Regions from separate parts of the Caulobacter sp. 1776 genome, predicted to be linked through region 1. Evidence: predicted binding sites of a transcription regulator. Region 1 holds the regulator's gene; each other region holds the start of a gene.

Region 1 (5,156 bases):
CGATGCTGGGACCGCCGCCGCCGCCCGCCGCGCCGGGGGCCTACGACTTCGCCCGCGACGCCTGGTTCGATTCCGTCGGCGGCGTCGGTTTCGCGATCGGCGACGTGGATGTCACCGAGCTGGATCCGCCACCCTGGCGCCTGTGGCTGACGATGGCGGTCAATAGCTTCCGCTGGAGCCTGGCCCAGCGGATCTTGCGGCGCATGGGACCGACCAGCGGCGGCATCGGCGTGGCCATGGTGACGGGACACGAAGCCTGGATCACCCAGGACCAGACCGACGCCATGCGCGCCTCGGGCCTGGCGCACATCCTGTCGATCTCGGGCCTGCACATGGCCATCGTCGGCGGTTTCGTGTTCGGGCTGGCGCGCCTCGTCGTGGCGGCGTGGCCATGGCTGGCGTTGCGAGCGCCCGGCAAGAAGATCGCGGCCGTGGCGGGTCTGGTCGCGGTCCTGGGCTACCTCGTCATCTCGGGCGCGCCACCGCCGGCCGAACGGTCGGCGATCACGGCCAGCGTCGCCTTCCTGGCCATCCTGTTCGACCGCCGGGCGATCACCCTGCACGGCCTGGCCGTGGCCGCCTTGCTGATCCTGGCGTTGAAGCCCGAGACGGCCGGCGAGCCGGGCTTCCAGATGTCGTTCGCCGCCACCGCCGCCTTGGTCGCGCTCGCCGAGGCCTGGCCCCAGCCCGTACGGGAGATCTCCACGCCGTGGTGGATCCGCTGGCCGCAGGCCGGGATCGCGTGGCTGACGGCCAGCATCGCGGCCAGCCTGGTCGCCGGCCTAGCGACCGCGCCATTCGCCATGCAGCACTTCAACCGCGTCGCGGTCTGGGGTCTGCCGGCCAATCTGGCGGTCGCGCCCCTGTCCTCGTTCGTGATCATGCCGTTCCTGGCGATCGGGACCCTGCTCGAGCCATTCGGCCTGGGCGCGCCTTTCCTGGCCGTGGCCGGCTGGGGGATCGACGCCATGGTCGGGATCGCCAACGGCTTCGCCGATGCGCACGGCGCCCAACGGATCGTGGCAAGCGCGCCCCCACAGGTGCTGGTGGTCGCATTTCTGGGCCTGATGATCCTGTGCCTGTGGCGCGGCAAGCTGCGCTGGATCGGCGCGCCGCTGGCCCTGGCCGTCGCCCTGTGGCCAAGACCCGCGCCGCCGGACGCCTGGATCGCCGCCGACGGGGCGACAGCGGCGGTGCGCTCGGGCGACGCCGCCGTGCTGCTGCGCACCGACGCCAAGCGGTTTGGGGCCGAGCTGTGGGCGCGGCGACGGGGCCTGACCCCAGCGACCTGGAGCCTCTATGCCTGTGACAAGCGCACCTGCGCCCCGGCTCTGGGGGCTCCGGTCCGGCTATCGATCGCCTGGAGCCGCAAGACGCCGGACGCCGAGACGCTGTCAGGCCTTTGCGTGCGCAGTGAGGTGGTGGTGGTCCGCGCGGCTGCGCCGGAACGGATCCCGCCTTTGTGCGCCGACGCGGTGCTGCTGACAGCCGAGGATTTCGCTCGAGGCGGCGCCGCGGAGCTCTATCGCCGCCCGGATGGCTGGCGCATCGTCTGGGCCCAGCCCTTGCGCGGCGACCGCCCTTGGAGCGGCCTGCTGACACCCCATGTCACACCCTGACGCTAAGCGTCGTCATGAGCGCGAGCCAACGCGCCTCGGAGGAGTAGCCATGTCCAATCCGTTCGCCGCCCGCCGCGCGGCCTTCCGCGCGCTGCATGCCGAAGGCTGCTTCGCCCTGCCCAATCCGTGGGACGCCGGCAGCGCCAAGCGGCTTCAGAAGCTGGGCTTCAAGGCCCTGGCCTCGACCAGCGCCGGCATGGCCTGGGCGATGGGTAAGGACGACGGCCAAGTCACCCGCGACGAGGTGGTCGCACACCTGCGCTATCTTTGCGCCGTCACGGACCTGCCGGTGAATGCCGACTTCGAGAACGGTTTCTCCGACACCGCCGAGGGCGTCGGCGAGAATGTGACCCTGGCCATCGAGGCCGGCGTCGCGGGCCTGTCGATCGAGGACTGGTCGGGAACCGGCCTCTATGACCTTCCGGTCGCCGTGGAGCGCCTCAAAGCCGCCCGGGCCGCCATCGACGTCTCCGGCCAGGACGTGATGCTGGTCGGGCGCACCGAGGGCTACCTGCGGGGCGTTCGCGACCTGGCTCCGACGCTCGAGCGCCTCAAGGCCTACGCGGCGGCCGGAGCCGATGTTCTCTACGCGCCGGCGGTCACCGATCCCGATGAGATCAAGGCCATTGTTGAGGCCGTCGCGCCCAAGCCGGTCAACGTCCTGTTCTGGGGGGCGGAGATGTCGGTCGACAGCCTGGGGGCGCTGGGTGTGCGCCGGGTCAGCACCGGCGGTTCGCTGGCCGCCGCCGCCTGGGCCGGCTTCGACAAGACGGCCAAGCTGCTGGCGGAGGAGGGGCGTCTGACGCCCAAGGCCTAGTTCCAAGTGTCATCCCGGACGGTCTAAAGGACCGATCCGGGACCGCCGGAAACGCCGAGCTTGCGGCGGTCCCGGCTTTCGCCGGGATGACAGAATAACGTTAGTGATACCGGCGGATCAGGCCGACCAGCTTGCCCTGCACCTCGACCTGGTCGGGGCCGAAGATGCGGGTCTCGTACTTGGGGTTGGCCGCTTCCAGGGCGATCGAGCCACCCTTCTTGCGCAGGCGCTTCAAGGTGGCTTCCTCGCCGACCAGGGCGACGACGATTTCGCCCGAGGTGGCGGTGTCGCCCTTCTTGATGATGACGTAGTCGCCGTCGAGGATGCCGGCCTCGATCATCGAGTCCCCTTGGACCTCGAGAACATAGTGTTCGCCGCCGCCCAGCATCGACTCGGGCACTGGCAGGCGCTCGCGCTCGTGCTGGATGGCGTCGATCGGCGTGCCGGCGGCGATCTTGCCGAGGATCGGCAGCTCGCGGCTGTCGTTGGCTGGGGCCGCGGTCGTTTGGGCCGGGGGCGGCGCGCCACCGCCTTCGAACACCTGCGGGCGGAAGGCGCCCCGTCCCTTGGGCGGCGCCGCGGTCGTGGCCTGCTGCGGCAGCTTCACCACCTCAAGCGCTCGGGCCCGGTGGGCGAGGCGGCGGATGAAGCCGCGCTCCTCCAAGGCGGTGATCAGCCGGTGGATGCCCGACTTCGAGGCCAGATCCAGGGCCTCCTTCATCTCGTCGAACGAGGGGGAGACGCCGGTCTCCTTGATCCGCTCGTGGATGAACATCAGCAGTTCGTGCTGCTTACGGGTGAGCATGGCGACCTCGGCTGGAGCGCGGAACAAACCGCAAACCTTGCGAATGTTCTCTAGGCGTTCCGCGTCAAAGTCAAGTCACGGCCACGGCGGGTCGGAAAGATCAGTAAAATCAACAGCTACGTCCGGCGACGCGGTAAATAGCCACCAGAATCAAAAGCTTAACGAAAGCTTTCAGGCGCGCTTGCGGGCCACGATGATATCCTGGTCCTGCATGGGCTGACGCCGCCAGACCCCCAGGGCCTGGTTGAGCACGTCGAGACCCAGTTCGTCGTACTGAACGAGGACCGGCTCAAGGTCGTAGCCGATCACCGACTCGGGCAGGTCCGGCGTCGCGGTCCAGCAGCCGTCCAGGGCGTGGACGAAATCGAAAGCGATCTGGCCGTTGCCGGTATTGTCGCGGGCCTCGTCGTCGATCAGGTACCAGGAGACGATGCTGATGCCGCCGGGCTTCAGCACCCGGGCGATCTCGCGCGAGAACTGGTCCTTGTCCTCGGTCAGCAGGTGGGTGAACACCGAGCCTAGCCAGACATAGTCGAAGCTGGCGTCGGAATACGGGAAGACGAAGGCGCTGGCCGGCTGCGAGCCTTCCGGATTGTACCGGTCGCTGTGCATGTCGGCGTGGATGAAGTCGAAGCGTGGATCGCCGACGGCGATGTTGGCTTTGCACCAGGCGATGGCCTGGGCCATCACGTCGAAGCCGCTGTACCGGCCGTTCTCGTCCAGATAGTCGACCAGGGGCGCGGCGGCGCGACCGATGCCGCAGCCGACATCGAGAATGGCGTGATGCGGCTGCAGTCCGGCCTCGATGAACAGCCGCTTGAACTCCTGACCGACCCGGACGAAGTCGGCGTCGGCGGCCCCGACCAGGTGCCAGAGCTCTTGCGGGGCGGCGACCGCGTTGGGGTCGACCGGCGGCTCGATAACGACGGCGGGCGCGCCGCTCAAGGCGCGGCGCAGGCGGCCCAGAACCGGGCGCAGCGGCGCGGGCGTGGCGTTACGCAGCGCCGCCAGGAAAGAGCCGTCCCGCATCCGATTCCCTTTCGATCCGAAGCGGGCCGGACCCTAGCGGCGCGCCGGGCTCTAGCCAACCTTGGGCGCGGGCAGCTTGCGGAAGGTGCGATCCAGCCGCAGGCCGTGACCGTTCCACGAGAACAGCACGCGTTCGGCGCGGCCGACCAGGTTCTCGGCCGGGATGAAGCCCATGCCCAGTTCCGGCGGTAGGTCGGCGTCTCGCGCCACGTCCCAGGGACAGGAGGCATAACCCTTGGCGGTCGAGCCCGGATTGAAGCGACTGTCGGCCGAGTTGTCGCGATTGTCGCCCATCACGAAATAGCAGCCGGCCGGCACGGTATAGACGCCTGTGTTGGCGGCCGGGGTGTCGGCGCCGAAGCTGTTGGTGGCGTAGGTCCGGCCGTTCGGCAGGGTCTCGCGCAGGTGGCGCACGGGGATCGGATAGGCGTCCGGCGCGCCGTCGGCGTCGATCCCGGTCAGGGTCTGGGTGGCGGCGACGCCGTTGATGCGCAGTACGCCCTGGGTCACCTGGATGCGGTCGCCCGGCAGGCCGATGACCCGCTTGATCACGTCGGTGCGGCCGTCGGACGGTTTCTTGAAGACGACGATGTCGCCGCGCTCGGGCGCCTTGCCCATCAGACGGCCGTGACCGACCGGCGGGCTCAAGGTGATCGAGTGGCGGCTCCAGCCATAGGGATATTTCGAGACCAGGACGTAGTCGCCGACCAGAAGGGTGGGCTGCATCGACTCCGACGGGATCGTGAACGGCTGGCAGAACACCGTGCGCGGGACTAGAAACACGATCAACACGAGGGCGACGGTCTTGGCGGTCTCGATCAGGCCCTCGGCCCAGCGTGGTTTCGTCGTCATTCGTCCGTCTCCCGGTTCCGTCAAGCGTAGGACG
Region 2 (5,156 bases), 290 kb from region 1:
GCTATCGAACACGATCTTGCCGGTCGCCGCGCCGGGCGAGGCCGGCAGACCCGTGGTGATCACGTCGCGATGCGCCGAAGGATCGATGGTCGGGTGCAGCAGCTGGTCCAGCGAAGCCGGCTCGACGCGACCGACGGCCTCTTCCTTGCTGATCACGCCCTCGGCCGCCATGTCGACCGCGATCTTCAGCGCGGCCTTGGCCGTGCGCTTGCCGTTGCGGGTCTGCAGCATATAGAGCACGCCGCGCTCGACGGTGAACTCGATGTCCTGCATGTCGCGGTAGTGACGCTCCAGCGTCTCCACGACCGACTTGAACTGGGCGAACACCTCCGGCATCGCCTCTTCCATCGAGGGGGCGACGTCGCCCATCTCCTCACGAGCGGCCTTGGTCAGGGACTGAGGGGTGCGGATGCCCGCCACCACGTCCTCGCCCTGGGCGTTGATCAGGAACTCGCCGTACAGGCGGTTGTCGCCATTCGACGGGTTGCGGGTGAAGGCCACGCCGGTCGCCGAGGTGTCGCCCATGTTGCCGAACACCATCGACTGGATGTTCACGGCCGTGCCCCAGCTTTCGGGGATGTCGTGCATGCGGCGATAGAACTTGGCCCGATCGTTCATCCAGCTGGCGAACACGGCGCCGACGGCGCCCCATAGCTGCTCCTGGGCGTCCTGCGGGAAAGGCTTGCCCAGCTGGTCGCGCACGGCGGCCTTGTAGTCCTTGATCACCTCGGCCCAGTCGTCGGCCGTGAGGCCGGTGTCGACATGGACGTCCAGGCGATCCTTGTGATCGTCCAGGATCTCCTCGAACATGTGATGCTCGAGGTTCAGCACGACGTTCGAGTACATCTGGATGAAGCGGCGATAACTGTCATAGGCGAAGCGGCGATCGCCCGACAGCTTGGCCAGGCCCTCGACGGTCTCGTCGTTCAGGCCCAGGTTCAGCACCGTATCCATCATGCCCGGCATCGACGCCCGGGCGCCCGAGCGCACCGAGACCAGCAGCGGATTGGCGACATCGCCGAACGACTTGCCGGTGATTTCCTCGACCTTAGCGAGGCCAGCCTTGACTTGGTCGGCCAGCTCGGCCGGGTACTGCTTGCCGTTGGCGTAGTAGTGGACGCAGGCCTCGGTGGTGATCGTGAAGCCTGGCGGCACCGGCAGACCCAGGGACGACATCTCCGCGAGATTGGCCCCCTTGCCCCCGAGGAGGTTCTTCATCGAGGCGTCGCCGTCCGCGCCGCCTCCACCGAAAGCATAGACCCAGCGGGCCTTCGTGAGCGTATCTACCGGCATCTCGTGTTCACCCTGCGATAAGTGAAAAATGGCCGCGCCCCTCTGATGGGGGTCGTCTCGCCTTGGAACAGCGCTGCTTTGTTGTGATCCCGCAGTGCAATATCCGGGCGTTTCACTAGCACTTCGTCCAAGAACGCGTCCACTGGCGGTTCGCGTTCCAAGCGGTAACAAGAGAATTCGGCAAATAATTCCAATGACAACGTTGTCCGCTCGACGGTCTTGGCGAGCTTTCGGGCATCGGCGCCGGAAATCCGCGAGTTGAGCCGCGGCCGGACGATTGCCGCCGCTTGTCTTCGCGACGCGGAACGCTTCTCCTGGCGTCCGTGAAGCCGCACATCGCCCGACTCGGGGCGTCCCGAAATGACGCGGACGCCATCGCCGACCTGCACACCCGCAGCCGCCGGATCGCCTATCGCGGCCTCTATGGCGACGCCTATCTCGATCATGAGCTGTTCGACGTCTCGCGCGCGGTCTGGCGCGAGCGGTTCGCGACGTTTGATCCGGCGACCGACCTGATCCTAGCGGCTATGGAGGCCGGCGCGCCGATCGGCCTGGCCTACGCCTCGTTTCGCCTGAAACCCGAGATCGGCGCTCTGCTCGACAACCTGCATGTCGCGCCTGAGCGCAAGGGCGGCGGCCTGGGCTCGGCCCTGCTGGCCAGCGTGGCGCGATGGCTGGTCGAGGAGCACGACGGCGCCGCGCTGCATCTCGAGGTCTACGCGCCCAATATGGCGGCGCTGGGCTTCTACCGGCGCAAGGGCGGTGTGGAAGTCGCGCGGTACGCCGAAGTCGTTCCCGGCGGACGGGAGACGGACGTGGTGCGGTATCGCTGGGAACGGCCCTCCGACCTCCGCGCGTAGCGACGACGCTGCGCCCCCGAGAATCTCACACGAAAGCGGCGGGCGCCCGTCCCCGGTTCGCCCGCCGCTCGCCCCCGTGAAGGCGCCGTCGTCGGCTGTCAGCGGCCGCTGCACGGCCTTCACATCTCTAGAAGGGGATTTCGTCGTCCAAGTCGGCCGAGAAGCTCTCGCGCGGGCCGCTGGGCTGGCTGCGTTGACCGCCACCGCCGAAGCTGGAACCGCCGCCGCCCGAATAGCCGCCGCCGTATTCGTCGCCGCCGCCCGCCGAAGCGCCGGCGCTGTCGCCGCGACCGCCCAGCATGGTCAGCTCACCGCGGAACTTCTGCAGCACGATCTCGGTCGAATACTTCTCGACGCCAGTGTTGTCGGTCCACTTGCGGGTCTGGATCGCGCCCTCGATGTAGACGGTCGAGCCCTTACGCAGGTACTGCTCGGCCACCTTCACCAGGTTGTCGTTGAAGATGACCACGCGGTGCCACTCGGTCTTCTCCTTGCGCTCGCCGCTGGTGCGATCGCGCCAGCTCTCGGAGGTGGCGATGCGGAGATTGGCGACGCGGTCGCCCGAACCCAGGCTGCGGATTTCGGGGTCGGCCCCGAGATTGCCCACCAGAATGACCTTGTTGACGCTTCCCGCCATCACTTGACCTTGCTCTCGCCCGGCGACCCTCGCGCCGGAATCTGAGGCGAGACGTTAACGGCCAGCTAACGCCGATGCAAGTTTTGTTCTCACAATGTTCTTGTGGACGAGAAAAACGGTTGTGGACGGACGAAGCGCCCTGCCCTCGCGGTTTAAGCTCTACTGGGCCGGAACGCGGCGGATCGCGCCCGGCACGGCCAGACGGCCATCGCCCGTGCGGACCAGCGACATGAAGCGCGGCCCATCATAGGTCTGGCCGACGTAGATGCCTTCCTTCTCGATGAAGATGAAGGAGCCCTGATAGGCGCCGACCATGCCCTGGCTATTGGACTGGCCCAAGCGCACGAAGCGGATGCGCATGCCTTCCAGCGTGGCCGCGCACTCCTCCAGCTGCGGCACGTTGGTGGCCACCGGGTTGAAGCGCAGCGTCTTGTCCTTGTTGGTCGCGACGTGGAAACAGACGCCCGTCTCGAACGGCGCCTTGATTTCTTTCTGGCAACCGGCGAGCGCGAGACTCGAGGCGGCGAGGACGACGGCGGCGGCGAGGACGGTCTGCTTCATGGATTACACTTATAAACCTATCAGCCGTTCGGGATAGAGCAGTTGGGGCCCTGATCGAACGCGGTGTGGAAGCTGCGGTTGTCCGACGAGATCTCGACGCGGCCCGGCACCAGGCGCAGCGTCTCCTCGCCCCAGCGGCCATAGGTGGCGCCGCCCGAACGCTCGCAGCGGCCGCCGAACAGCTGCTGGGCGCAGGCGTTCAGGGTGATGTCGCCGGGCAGGCGCCGCCATTCGTTGCCGGCGTAACGCCAGCAGGCGCCCAGCGGGGCGTTGGCCGAGGCGCTGGTCGGCGTCGACGGCGAGGCGGGGCTCGAGGGCGTTGTCGCGGCGGGCGCGGTGACGGTCGGGGTCGGCGGCAGCGGCGTCAGGACCGTGCCGGCCTGGTCGGCGGCGGCCAGGGCGCCGGTCTCGTCGACGCCGACGTCCAGGGCGCCGGTGGCGACGCCGTTCTTCTTGGCGCACTCGGCCAGGGTGATCTCGCCGACGAAGGTCCCGCCCACGAAGCAGCGCAGCGGCCGCGCGGGATCCAGCTTGCTGTCGTCGTCGCGTCCGGTCTCGACGATCAGCCCGGCGCGCGAGGCCGGAGGGGCCTCGTCCGGCTTCTTGTCGTGGCCCGTCATGAGCGCCACGGCGATGCCCAGGCCCGCCAGCAAGGCGAGCGCCGCGCCGCCAGCCAGGATGATCCGTCGATCTTTCAGAAAGTCCATGCCCCTGGCTACGACGCGTCGATGACGCTTTCAAGCACGACGGGGCGGAAAGCGGCCGATCAGCCGCCGGTGAGGCGGGTCAGAGCCGCCTGATAGTTCGAGATCTGGTTCTTCAGATAGGCCGGCACCTCGCCACCCGTCTTGCCCGCGCCCGCCGAACCGTCGCTCTTGATCCCCATCGCCGTGTCGGCGATCTCGCGATAGCCGCTGCGCACCGCCGACATGGCGCGCTGGATGACCATGCTGGCGTTCTTGCGCCCCGCTTCGCTGGTCAGGTCCAGTTCGGGGGGCAAGCTCAGGCCGTAGACCGGACCGCTGCCGTCCGCCGAGACGGTCTTGCCGTCGTCGGTCTTGGTGGCGCGCACCACGCCGCCGGCTAGGCCCAGGGAACTCAGAACGTCGGAGCCGCCCTTGCCGGCCACGATCTCGATCGTCGAAGTGTTCGTGGCCGGACTGATCTTCAGCACCCGGCTGTTGCCGTTGGTCGCGACCTCGACCTTGGCGCGATAACCCGAAGCCTTCTTGATCTTGTCGGCGAGGGTTTCGAGCGTGTCGCTGGCCTCGATCTTGATTGTCGTCAGCGCGCCGCGCTCGCGCGTGCGGATCTGGAAGGTGTCGCCCGCCCGGGCCGCGGTCGCCGAGACGATGCGGTCGGACTGGGTGAAGTCCATCTCGCCGCTGGGCAGGCCGAACACGTCGAGGGCCGACGCGCCGCCACTCGAGACCGCCAGCGAGGTCGGTGTCGCGTAGCCGTCCTTGCCGGTCAGGCGCTGGCTCCAGTCGACATTACCGGTGCCGACATTGACCTGGGCGACGTAGCCGTCCTTGGCTCCGATCGTGGCCTCGCCGTCCAGGTTCGCGCCGGCCGAGCCGGTGAACCAAGCCGTCCCGTTCGAGACCGCGAAGCCGGTGACCGTGTCGTCGCCAGTGCCGCCGTAATAGGTCAAAGTGTCGGCGCTGTTGTCGCCGATGTTCAGCGACATGCGGCCGACGAAGGCGTCCATGCCGCCCGACGGCGCGGTCGTCGCACCGTTGATCGACATCAGCGTGTTGGCCGTATAGCCGCCGACATAGAGCTGGCCGCCGTCGATCTTCAGA
Region 3 (5,156 bases), on a different contig from region 1:
CCATCTCGGCCACCAGGGTCGGGGCCAGGCGGTGCATCAGGGGCTCGTTGGCGCCCAGCAGATAGGCGTGGCGCATGGCCCGGCGCATGATCCGGCGCAGGACGTAGCCGCGGCCTTCGTTCGACGGTGTGACGCCGTCGGCCAGCAGGAACGACGACGAGCGCAGGTGGTCGGCGATCACCCGGTGCGACGGGGCCTGGGCGCCCTCGGCCTTGACGCCGGTCAGCTCGACGCTGGCGGCGATCAGGGTCTTGAACAGGTCGATGTCGTAGTTGTCGTGCTGGCCCTGCAGCACGGCCGCGATCCGCTCCAGGCCCATGCCGGTGTCGATCGAGGGCTTGGGCAGCGAGACGCGCTCGCCGCCGGCCAGCTGCTCGAACTGCATGAACACGAGGTTCCAGATCTCGATGAAGCGGTCGCCGTCCTCATCGGGGCTGCCCGGAGGGCCGCCGGCGATCGACGGGCCGTGGTCGAAGAAGATCTCCGAGCACGGACCGCACGGCCCGGTGTCGCCCATCGACCAGAAATTGTCGTTGGTCGAGATCCGGATGATGCGGTCGTCGGACAGGCCGGCGATCTTCTTCCACAGCCCCGCCGCCTCGTCGTCGGTGTGGTAGACCGTGACCAGAAGCTTGTCCTTGGGCAGCTTGTATTCGCCGGTCAGCAGCGTCCAGGCGTGGTGGATCGCCTGTTCCTTGAAGTAGTCGCCGAACGAGAAATTGCCCAGCATCTCAAAGAAGGTGTGGTGGCGCGCCGTGTAGCCGACATTGTCCAGGTCGTTGTGCTTGCCGCCGGCGCGGACGCACTTCTGCGAGCTGACCGCGCGCGGATGGGCCGGCGTCTCGGCGCCGGTGAAGACGTTCTTGAACGGCACCATGCCGGCATTGACGAACAGCAGGGTCGGATCGTTCTGCGGCACCAGCGGCGCCGACGGCGTGATCGCGTGATCGGCCTTGCCGAAGTAGTCGAGGAAGGTGCTGCGGATCTCGTTCAGGCTGGGCATGAGCGTCTCAGGTCTTGCGTACTGGCCCGGCAGGCGGCCGGTGGCGCTGCATAGCGCGGTTTTCCGCGAAGGGGAAACCCAGTCGCAGATGGGCGCCCGCGATGGGGAGGAAAAGGGCGACGGGCAAAGCGGAGAGCTCTCTCTTTCGTCCCCCACCGTCATCCCGCGCCTTGTGCGCGGGACCCATCGCTAAGCTTCCGCGCGAGCGCTTCATCCCGCTCCGCACTTGCGGCGGACAAATGGGTCCCGCGCATAAATGTTCAGACCGGGGAGATGCCTGACGGGTGTTCGGGGAGATGGCTGACACATGATTGGCTGGATGAGGCTCTTGAGGAGGCCTTGGCGCGAGGTGTCGGCGATGGAAGAGCGGCGAGCGTTCGTGAGGCTTGCGATGCTGGAGGGGGCGAACCGGCGGGAGTTATGCCGTCGGTTCGGGATCAGTCCGGAGGCTGGGTACAAGTGGCTGGCGCGGGCGGCGTTGGGGGATGAGGCGCTGCCTCCTCCTCCGGCCCTCCGGGCCAACACTCCCGAACGAAGAACCACGATCAAAAGAGTAGGCCGCCTGGCATGGGGTCCAGGCGGCCTGAAATCGCGGCCCTCGCGGCGGTCCGGCCGCGGGCGTGTTGAAGGCGGGGAACGCCCGGGGTCGGGCGAAGGCCGCGAAACCCTTGGGAGGATTATTCCTCCTCGCCGTCCTCGGGACCGCCGACCAGGAGCTCTTCCTCGATCTTCTGCGACGACTTGCGGACGGCCGCCTCGATATCGGCGGCGACGTCGGGATTGGTCTTCAGGAACTCGCGGACATTGTCGCGACCCTGGCCGATGCGCTGGCTGCCGTACGAGAACCACGAGCCGGCCTTGTCGATGATCCCGGCCTTGACGCCCAGGTCGATGACTTCGCCCAGCTTGGAGATGCCCTCGCCGTACATGATGTCGAACTCGACCTCGCGGAACGGCGGGGCCACCTTGTTCTTGACCACCTTCACGCGGACATTGTTGCCGATGATCTCGTCACGGACCTTCACCGAGCCGGTGCGGCGGATGTCCAGGCGCACCGAGGCGTAGAACTTCAGCGCATTGCCGCCGGTGGTCGTTTCCGGGCTGCCGTACATCACCCCGATCTTGTGACGGATCTGGTTGATGAAGATGACGATGGTGTTGGCCTTGTTGATCGAGGCGGTCAGCTTGCGCAGCGCCTGGCTCATCAGACGGGCCTGCAGGCCCGGCAGGCTGTCGCCCATCTCGCCTTCGATTTCGGCCTTCGGGGTCAAGGCCGCGACGGAGTCGATCACGACGATGTCGACGGCGCCCGAGCGCACCAGGGTGTCGGTGATCTCCAGGGCTTGTTCACCGTTGTCGGGCTGCGAGACCAGCAGGCTGTCGAGATTGACGCCCAGCTTGTGCGCGTACGACGGGTCGAGCGCGTGTTCGGCGTCGACGAAGGCGGCGGTGCCGCCAGCCTTCTGGACCTCGGCCACCACGTGCAGGGCCAGGGTGGTCTTACCGGAGCTTTCCGGCCCGTAGACCTCGATGATCCGGCCCTTCGGCAAGCCGCCGATGCCGAGCGCGATGTCCAGGCCGAGCGAGCCGGTGGAGACGGACTCCATCTCGACCTTGCCCTTTTCGCCCAGCTTCATCACCGAGCCCTTGCCGAACGCGCGGTCGATCTGGGCGAGAGCCGCCTCTAGCGCGCGTTGCTTGTCGCCTTCTTCTTTGCCCACGAGTTTCAAAGCCGCCTGACTGGTCATTGGTTGTCCGCCTCTATCCCATGATTCCGGCCGCTCGATCGGCGCTTCCCGCGCCGCGTCCCAACGACCTGTGGAACATGTCAAAGGCGTACATGCTTTGTTCCAGGTTCGCAAGATGTTCTCGTGCATAGAAACGACCGTTTCTGACGTAGGCGAAAAGGTCGCGGCGGTGAACCGGATATGAGGACGGCGCTCTGTCCGCGCGCAACGGCTCCTTAAGCCCCGCCATGGCAGCTTCCCGCCTTCTTGGGGGCTGCCGTCTTGTCGATCGATCCACGTCGCCTTTTGGGCCTGGCGTTCGCCAGCGCCGACCTTCTCGTCGAGCTGCAGAGCGGCCGCGTGCGCCTGGCCCTAGGCGCGGCGCAGAAGGTGATGGGCTTGAACGAGGCCGGTCTGACGGGCCAGTCCTGGTCCGACCTGTTCCATTCCGACGACCAGCCGCTGATGGACGCGATGATCAGCTGCGCCGACGACGGCGTGCGGCGCGGCCCCGTCGTGCTGCGCCTCGCGGGCCACGGGGAGCGCCACGTGCGCGTCATCCTGCGCGCCCTGCCGGAGAACGACGGCCGCGTCTCGTGCGCCGTGACGGCCGCCCAGCCGGCCGGTCCGCCCCTGCCCGCCGGCGGCCTGCAGCCGCGCGAGTCGTTCGACGACATCGCCAATGGCCTGTTCGAGGCCGCCCGCGTCACCGGGCTGGAGCTGGAACTGGCCATGGTGGAGATCGCCGGGCTGGGCGCGATGCGGGAGGGTCTGACGCCGAGCGAGGCCGCCGCCCTGGACGTCCGCGTCGCCGGCGCCATTCGAGCCGAGTCGCACGGCGGTTCGGCCGCCACCCGCCTCTCGCCCGACCGCTTCGCTCTGCTGCGCCAGCGCGACGACCGTCCCGAGACCATGATCAAGCGCCTGACCCGCATGGTCAGCGCCGACGCCCACGCCCATGTCGTGCCGGTGGAGGGCGGCGCCTCGTCCCGCGCCATGCGGGCCCTGCGCTACGCCCTCGACGACTTCTTGCGCGAAGGTCTCAAGGACATGCCGCCGATGACCCTATCGGAGGCGATGAACCGGTCCGTGAAGCGGACCCTGGCCCGCGCCGGCGCCCTGGGCGTCGCGGTCACCCAGCGGCGCTTCACCCTGGCCTACCAGCCGGTGGTGTCGTTGACGACGGGCCTGGCCCATCACCACGAGGCCCTGGTCCGCTTCGAGGACGGCGGCAGCCCGTTCGCCCTGATCCGCATGGCCGAGGAATTCGACCTGATCGAGGAGCTGGACCACGCGATCGTCGAGCAGGTGGTCAAGAAGCTGGCCAACGACCCGGAGCGCAAGCTGCGGTTGGCGGTGAATGTCTCGGGTCGCACGATCGGCAACGAGACCTTCGTCGACCACGTCGGTCGCCTGCTGGCCAAGCACGACGAGGCCAAGGGCCGGCTGATCTTCGAGATCACCGAGACCTGCGCGATCGACAATCTGACGGTCGCCAACCAGCATATTCAGAGCCTGCGCGGCATGGGCTCGATGGTCTGCCTGGACGATTTCGGCGCGGGCTCGTCCTCGTTCGCCTACCTGCAGCAGTTGAGCCTGGACATCGTCAAGATCGACGGCCGCTATGTCCGCGAGCTGGCCGACAACGGCCGCGACGGGGCGCTGGTGCGTCGGCTGGTCGAGCTGTGCCGCGACCTGAAGATCCGCACCGTGGCCGAGATGGTCGAGACCGTCGAGGTCGAGGACATCGTCCGCGCGGCCGGCGTCGACTTCGCCCAGGGCTGGCTTTACGGCAAGCCGGCCGACAAGCCGGCGCCGGCCCTGCGGCCCAGCGCGCCGGTCAAGGCCGTGGCGCGCCGGGCGGGAGCGTCGGAGAGCTGGAGCTAGGCTTTACAGGCCTTCACCGAAATCACACGTCATCCCGCGACTTGTTCGCGGGACCCATTTGTCCGCCGCGGGTGCGGAGCAAGTACTCTTCCTCACGGGGAAGCTGAACTATGGGTCCCGCGCATGAAGCGCGGGATGACGGCGAGTATTTAGTAAGCTCTCCGGATCAAGCCTTGCCGCCCTTGCTGACGATGTAGTCGTCGATCACCCGTTCCAGCGTGGTCAGCGGGGTCATGCCCGAAAGCAGGCCCGCGTCGTGGAATTCGCGGATGTCGAACTTCTTGCCCAGGGCCTTCTGAGCCTTGGCCCGGGCGCGCAACCAGGTGATCTTGCCGATCATGTAGCTGCAGGCCTGGCCCGGCCATACGACATAGCGCTCGATCTCGGTGGTCGCGCCGCTTTCCTCGTCGCCCATGGTCTCGGCCATGTACTTGATGGCCTGCTCGCGGCTCCATTTCTTGGCGTGCATGCCGCTGTCGACCACGAGGCGGACGGCGCGGAACAGGGCGTCGTGCAGCATGCCCAGATGACCGCGCGGG

What was found. The regulator LexA, encoded in region 1, represses DNA repair genes until DNA is damaged. The targets are predictions, from matches to a motif close to ATGTTCNCNANNTGTTCT.
Region 2: ssb (single-stranded DNA-binding protein) is a predicted target of LexA. The motif match lies at 2,874-2,891, and genes of this name have one in related genera.
Region 3: recA (recombinase RecA) is a predicted target of LexA. The motif match lies at 2,856-2,873, and genes of this name have one in related genera.

The regions. Positions count from the first base shown of each region.
Region 1 covers NZ_JBEPMI010000007.1:362,839-367,994, reverse strand. The annotation lists gene ABIC66_RS20250 (ComEC/Rec2 family competence protein) at 1-1,619, shown strand, start outside; gene ABIC66_RS20245 (isocitrate lyase/PEP mutase family protein) at 1,669-2,436, shown strand; gene lexA (transcriptional repressor LexA) at 2,537-3,241, opposite strand; gene ABIC66_RS20235 (class I SAM-dependent methyltransferase) at 3,413-4,270, opposite strand; gene lepB (signal peptidase I) at 4,322-5,122, opposite strand.
Region 2 covers NZ_JBEPMI010000007.1:72,919-78,074, reverse strand. The annotation lists gene ppdK (pyruvate, phosphate dikinase) at 1-1,293, opposite strand, end outside; gene ABIC66_RS19060 (GNAT family N-acetyltransferase) at 1,617-2,153, shown strand; gene ssb (single-stranded DNA-binding protein) at 2,281-2,790, opposite strand; gene ABIC66_RS19050 (hypothetical protein) at 2,950-3,351, opposite strand; gene ABIC66_RS19045 (hypothetical protein) at 3,372-4,058, opposite strand; gene ABIC66_RS19040 (autotransporter outer membrane beta-barrel domain-containing protein) at 4,118-5,156, opposite strand, start outside.
Region 3 covers NZ_JBEPMI010000005.1:215,237-220,392, reverse strand. The annotation lists gene alaS (alanine--tRNA ligase) at 1-1,003, opposite strand, end outside; partial or broken gene ABIC66_RS14685 (helix-turn-helix domain-containing protein) at 1,323-1,499, shown strand; gene recA (recombinase RecA) at 1,681-2,751, opposite strand; gene ABIC66_RS14675 (sensor domain-containing phosphodiesterase) at 3,013-4,617, shown strand; gene ABIC66_RS14670 (DUF885 domain-containing protein) at 4,784-5,156, opposite strand, start outside.